DNA from 2 places in the Paenibacillus sp. FSL H7-0714 genome. Region 2 is predicted to be linked to the other one. Evidence: riboswitches for the same ligand, from Rfam matches in the RefSeq annotation. Region 2 holds a riboswitch; the other holds the start of a gene.
The links. Region 2 has a riboswitch for glycine ahead of NST34_RS31665 (amino acid permease). Riboswitches for the same ligand answer to the same signal wherever they lie in the genome.
Positions count from the first base shown of each region.

Region 1: it holds a riboswitch for glycine, as region 2 does, so the genes downstream of both, gcvT (glycine cleavage system aminomethyltransferase GcvT) here and NST34_RS31665 (amino acid permease) in region 2, are expected to answer to the same signal.

Region 1 covers NZ_JBBOPT010000001.1:6,525,060-6,528,477, forward strand. The annotation lists gene NST34_RS29435 (flagellar motor protein MotB) at 1-262, shown strand, start outside; gene gcvH (glycine cleavage system protein GcvH) at 719-1,111, opposite strand; glycine riboswitch at 1,291-1,389, shown strand; gene gcvT (glycine cleavage system aminomethyltransferase GcvT) at 1,575-2,687, shown strand; gene gcvPA (aminomethyl-transferring glycine dehydrogenase subunit GcvPA) at 2,794-3,418, shown strand, end outside.
Region 2 covers NZ_JBBOPT010000001.1:7,039,754-7,043,171, forward strand. The annotation lists gene NST34_RS31660 (helix-turn-helix domain-containing protein) at 66-518, opposite strand; gene NST34_RS31665 (amino acid permease) at 674-2,032, opposite strand; glycine riboswitch at 2,167-2,247, opposite strand; gene adhP (alcohol dehydrogenase AdhP) at 2,445-3,418, shown strand, end outside.

The sequences.
Region 1 (3,418 bases), 510 kb from region 2:
AAAGATCAGCATTGAAGGACATACCGACAATACTCCAGTATCTTCGGCTTCTCACTATAACGACAACTGGGAGCTATCTGGTGCTCGTGCGCTGTCAGTGCTTCGCTTTTTCTTAGATCATGAAGGGTTGAACCCCGACAATTTTCAATATGCAGGGTATGCTGATACCCAGCCCACCGCGGAGAACACATCAGCTGCAGGTAAGCAAAAGAACCGCCGTGTAGAGATCATTGTGCTGCGGCAGCTTCAAGAGGGTGCCTAAAAAATGTTTTACTCAGAGCTAGTTACAGTAGCTAGGCCTGTGCGGGAGCGAATCTGCTTATCAACATACCAAAATGGGCTCGCCACTATTTATTACGGAAATACTCCCTGATTATCTGCCTATTCCCTTGTCCAGGCGCAGAATTAGGGAATTCCTCCCTGATTAATACCCTATTTAGTCAGAAATAGCGCTTTTCACCGAAATTTTAGGGAGGAATTCCCTAAAACCCTTTGTGTCACGCTATATTCGTCTAAAATAAGGGAGGTTTTCCCTAATTCCACAATCAGTAGATTCGCTTTTAAATAAAATCCCATAATTCTAAAGAGTCCCAGGATTTAACTCAAAAATCACCACCACTATCTATATAAAAACACCAAACAGCAAGTCCCCAAAAACGGAAACTTGCTGCTATAAATATCACATTCGGTGAAATTAATATTCAGAAAAAAATTAGAATTACTCCCCTACCAATGCACGATATCCAGCTGCATCTAGCAGACCTTTTACAGCATCAGCGTACTCTCCGTCCACTTCAATTTCAAAAATCCAACCCTCGCCATAAGGCTTATCGTTGATCAGTTCTGGACTAGCTTCTAAACCGTCATTAATCTTGGTAACCGTCCCTGAGACGGGTGAATACAGTTCCGATACGGTCTTAACAGATTCGATACTACCTACGCTGTCGCCAGCTGAAATGGCCAAACCCACTTCTGGAAATTCCACAAATACGATATCGCCTAACAAATGCTGAGCATGATCCGTAATCCCAACACGTACTACGCGTCCTTCCACTTGCTGTGCCCACTCATGCTCTTCGCTGTAAAGAAGGTTATCTAAAACTTCACTCATTTCAAGCCGCCTCATTTCCAAATTGGAATTCTAAATTTAGTTATAGCCTAAGTGATCGCGGAGCATAATGTCAATATTACTAAAAGTAAAATAAATTTGTCGTTTTTTTGACTTTTTCTTGTTGACAGCGCCCTCCTATACCCGTTTAATGGAGACATAAGAAACAAATACAGTTGCGGATGATGGCATAGGGAGAGACTGTCTCACTTGAAGACGGCGCCGAAGGAGTAAGCCCTAACAGGGGTGAATCTCTCAGGCAAAAGGACCTTTGTCGGACGTACCTCTGGAGAGCATCAGACGCGAGGCTGAGTGCGTCAGGTCACCAACGGGGAAACTTGCATGTTAGTTACGCAGGGTAACTCTCAGGTACAAAGGACAGAGCAGAAAGCGATTAGTGCATTTATGCATGATTGCTTCTGCCTGTCCTTTTTTTCGTATGTAATCAGACTAGGGGAGTGACGACATGGATGCTTTGAAAAGAACGCCTTTTTATGATCTCTATTCCGCATATGCGGAGTCCAGGTGCATTGATTTTGGCGGCTGGGAGCTGCCAGTACAGTTTACAGGTATCGTGAAGGAGCATGAGGCTGTTCGCCAGCAGGCTGGACTGTTCGATGTATCGCATATGGGTGAATTCATGGTGATCGGAAGCGGCGCTGAAGCCTTTTTACAAAAAATGACGACCAACGATGTCAGCCGCCTTACCGATGGTGCGGCACAATATACGCTGCTCTGTTATCCAAACGGCGGGGTGGTCGACGATTTACTCGTGTATCGACTAAGTGAAGGCCGTTATATGCTCGTCGTAAATGCCTCCAACATCGATAAGGACTTCCAGTGGCTGCAAGAGCATCTGACCTCTGAATTCGGTGAAGTCACACTCACTAATGTCTCTGACGAGACGCTTTTGCTCGCCTTGCAAGGTCCGCTGGCAGAGACCATACTCGCAGAAGTTACTGATGCACCGATCTCAACGCTCAAGCCTTTCCACTTCATCGAACGCGCAACCGTCTGCGGTGTAGAAGTACTGATCTCCCGTACGGGTTATACCGGTGAAGATGGCTTCGAAATTTATGCTCCGCTGGATGGGGCAGCGACGTTATGGAACGGCCTTCTCGCAGTTGGCTCTCCTCACGGATTAACACCTGCTGGACTGGGCGCACGGGATACGCTTCGTTTCGAGGCAAAATTGCCACTGTACGGTCAGGAGCTGTCGGCTGACATCACTCCTCTTGAAGCAGGGATTCAGTTTTTCGTAAAGCTGGACAAAGCAGATTTCATCGGACGCGATGCGTTGATACAGCAAAAAGAAGCGGGTCTCCCCCGCCGTCTTGTCGGTCTAGAAATGATTGATCGAGGCATTCCACGCTCCCATTACCCAGTCTATGCGGACGGCATCAAAATCGGAGAGGTCACAACCGGAACCCAATCTCCAACGCTGAAACGCAACCTGGGATTAGCTTTGCTTGATACAGCTTATAGTGAAATAGGCACAGAGGTTTTCGTAGAGATACGCGGCAAGCAGCTTAAAGCTGTCGTGATTAAGGCCCCTTTTTACAAGTATAAACGCCTTTAGCGTCCTTATTAGGACGGTTAGCTTTTAAGCGAGAAATAGAAGGATAAAGTATAGCGTGAAAATTGTACTTTCTTATATTTTAAAAAAGCCAAGGAGTGAAACCTTAATGAAGCACCGTTATCTGCCCATGACAGCACAGGACCGCGTAGAGATGATGGAAACCGTCGGGATTCAGTCCATAGATGAGCTGTTTTCCGATATCCCTGAAGCCGTCCGTTATCAAGGCACTATGCCGATGTCTGAACCACTCGATGAGTACGCCCTGCTACGTCACATGAAAGGTCTCGCTGACCGAAATGCTGACTTCGATTCGCACGCCAGCTTCCTCGGCGCCGGATTATACGACCATCACATCCCTGTGGTGATCAACCATGTCATTTCCCGTTCAGAATTCTACACTGCTTACACCCCTTATCAACCGGAGATCAGCCAAGGCGAACTGCAAGCGATCTTCGAATTCCAATCCTACATTTGCGAACTAACCGGTATGAAAGTAGCCAATGCCAGCATGTATGATGGCGCAACCGCATTATCCGAAGCAGCCGTCCTCGCAGCTGGTGCTACCAAACGCAAAAAATTAATTGTCTCCCGCACCGTTCATCCTGAAGCGCGCCAAGTGTTACGCACATCAGCTAATGCTTGGGGTCTTGAGGTAGTGGAGATTGACTATAGAGACGGTGTTACCGATCAGGCTAAGCTTGCTGAGGCCATTGATGGTAATACGGCTGCAG
Region 2 (3,418 bases):
GAATGTAAAAGGACAGCGATCAGCTGTCCTTTTACATTATTAATAGCTATTCCCGGCTCACCGGCTTACTCTTGTTTATATTTTTCTTTCAGGATGCTGGAGCCAATTCCCCCGATAACCATTAAAATCAAAGAACCGAAGTTCCAAAAGAATGACCCGCCATTCAAGGTAATCTCTAGTGCCATTACTTTGTTCAGAAAGAGCACACAGAGTTTAATCACTAATAGCACAATGCCTGCTATTACGAAGACATCAAATACAAACTTTAATTTCGGGTGAGCCAATTTCTTGCCTTCTTCTATCACCTTTTTGGTCAACTCCTCGTCACTCCTTAGTAACTCATCGATAGTTACCCCAAAAAGATCGCTTATTTTAATAATGATTTCAATGCTTGGGTAGTTCTGACCATTCTCCCATTTCGAAACCGACTGTCGGCTTACAAACAGCTTCTCGGCCAGTTCTTCTTGTGACCAACTTTTTTTATTTCTTTCCGCTTTTAACTTCTCCCCAAAGATCATAGCAGCAACTACCTTTCTGCAATTCATAAGCCTATATTGGATTAATCGTATGCAGAAGTAAAGAACGCTTTAGTTGCAGCCCCGCAACCCTAAGTTGCGATCAACACTAGACTTGTGAAAGGTCTTCGCTTGCCGCTACTTAATGTTGGTCTCACTCAAGCTTGATTACTTTTCCCCTTTTTACTTCTAATCGAATACAGGATGAATAATAAAATAAACCATAACGGAGTACATAATAGAGCCGGGCGTGTCTCTCCAGCGAATAACATGATGATCAGTATCCCAGCGAACAAGGTTAAGACAATATAATTAATAGCCGGTGTGAACGGTGCTTTGAATTTCGATCTCGCCTGTAAGTCTGGCCGGGTTTTCTTGTACTTAATATGGCAGATGAGAACAATGCCCCACACCCATATAAAACAAATGGCGCTTATCGTTGTCACGATTCCAAAAGCCTGTTCCGGAATAAGTTTACTCAAAAGAGCCCCTACAGATATGACAATTGTAGAAATGAATAACGAGTTGGCTGGTACATGGTTTTTATTTAGTTTACCCAAATTAGGTGACGCCTGATCGTTTCTGCTCAAATTATAGAGAATTCGGCTTGTCGAAAACATCCCACTATTACAAGCAGAAGCGGCTGAAGTTAATACGACAAAATTAATAATCCCTGCGGCAATTGGAATCCCTACTAAAGTAAAGGTTTTTACAAAAGGACTCTCTGCCGGACTGAGCTCCGTCCAAGGATTTATGCATAGCAGGACGAAAAGCGCACCAACATAGAAGAATAGAATCCGTAAAGGAATTTTATTAATTGCCGATGGAATATTTTTCTCCGGATCCGCTGTTTCCGCTGCCGACACCCCCACCAATTCCACACCGACATAAGCAAATACAACCATTTGAAAAGAAAATAAGAAGCCTGATATGCCGTTCGGAAAAAATCCCCCATGCTCCCATAGGTTTCGTACCGTCACCGATCCTGCATCCGTCTTAAACCCTATGATCAGTAAAATGACCCCAAGACCAATCAAGGCGAGAATCGTAATTACCTTAATTAAAGCAAACCAAAATTCGAGTTCCCCAAAGCTCTTTACAGTTAATAGATTAAGTCCTAATAACACGACTAGACAGGCGATGGCAGGAACCCACTGCGGGATATCAAACCAGTACTGTACATATACGCCAACAGCAATGACATCAGCCATAGCCGTCATGATCCAGCAAAACCAATAGGTCCAACCAGTAATGAATGCGACCCGTGATCCAAGGTAGTCTTCAGCAATATCCGTAAACGATTGATAGCCCGCTTTAGATAATAGGAGTTCTCCCAGTGCTCTCATCACAAAAAACACAGCAATACCCACGATTAAATACGTGATCATAATGGATGGGCCTGCCTTCTCTATCGCCTTGCCTGATCCCAAGAATAATCCTGTACCAATGGTGCCGCCAATAGCAATAAGCTGAACATGCCGATTAGCCAGCTCTCTCTTTAATTCTAGTTGTGCCATACCTAGTTCCCCCTTGTGAGTACAATAAATTGGAATAAAAAAAGAGAGATTGGATGTCATCCAATCTCCCAGATCGTAAGAATATCAAATAATATTCGCCCTGCTGATGGCGATCAGCATGACAAATACATATTCAGTACTCTTCTGTCCTTTTGCCTGAGATTGTGAACCCTTCGGCGCCGCGGAATTTCCGCAGTCTCTCCAGAAGCTGCTCCAGCTAAAGTGTAATCCTTAGCCATCATAGCTCGTGAATTATGAAGTTGATAAAGCGGTAACGCAGTAAAGCTGTTCTGATATTCTAACATATTACTTGTGATGTGAGTGTTAATCAGTGATAAAAGTCTCAAGAATTTAAAGTTAGCCTCATGAACATACTACTTTTTGAAAAGCAAAAAACTAAAGGAGTATGCTAATGAAAGCCGCTGTAGTAAAGAAATTCAAAGAAAAGTTAGAGCTACAAGACGTACCTAAACCAAAACCCGGACACAAAGAAATCCTTGTCCATATTCAGGCGTGCGGAGTGTGTCATACTGATTTGCATGCTGCTCATGGCGATTGGCCCGTCAAACCGAAACTCCCTCTTATTCCCGGACATGAAGGCGTTGGGATTATTGAAGAAATAGGTGAAGGAGTTACACACTTAAAGGTAGGAGACCGAGTAGGAATTCCATGGCTGTACTCAGCCTGCGGTCATTGTGAGTATTGTCTTACAGGAAGAGAGACTCTTTGTCTCGATCAGCAAAATTCCGGATATTCCGTAGATGGCGGATATGCAGAATATTGTGTGGCAGCTGCCGATTATGTAGTGAAGGTTCCTGATAATCTAAGCTTCATCGAAGCGGCACCTTTATTTTGCGCTGGCGTTACGACCTATAAAGCTTTGAAAGTATCAGGTGTAAAGCCAGGTGAATGGGTAGCCATTTTCGGCGTCGGAGGATTGGGTCATCTTGGTGTACAATATGCAAAGGTGATGGGAATGAACGTAGTGGCCATCGACACGTCGGATGAAAAGATGGAGCTTGCCAAACAGCTTGGCGCAGACAAAACCGTAAATGCATTAAAAGAAGATGCGGCAGACTGGATTCAAAAAGAAATCGGCGGAGTGCATGGTGTCGTTTGTACAGCGGTTGCGAAAAAAGCATTCGACCAAGCCTACCGGGCCATTCGCCGCGGCGGTACCTGCGTCATGGTTGGGCTGCCTCCTGAATCCATGGATGTTCCGATTTTTGATACAGTATTAAACGGAACAAAGGTAGTCGGTTCGATTGTCGGCACTCGCAAAGATTTACAAGAAACATTACAATTCGCTGCAGAAGGAAAAATCAAAACCATTATTGAGACACGTAAACTAGAAGATATTAATGAGATCTACGATCTTATGTTAGA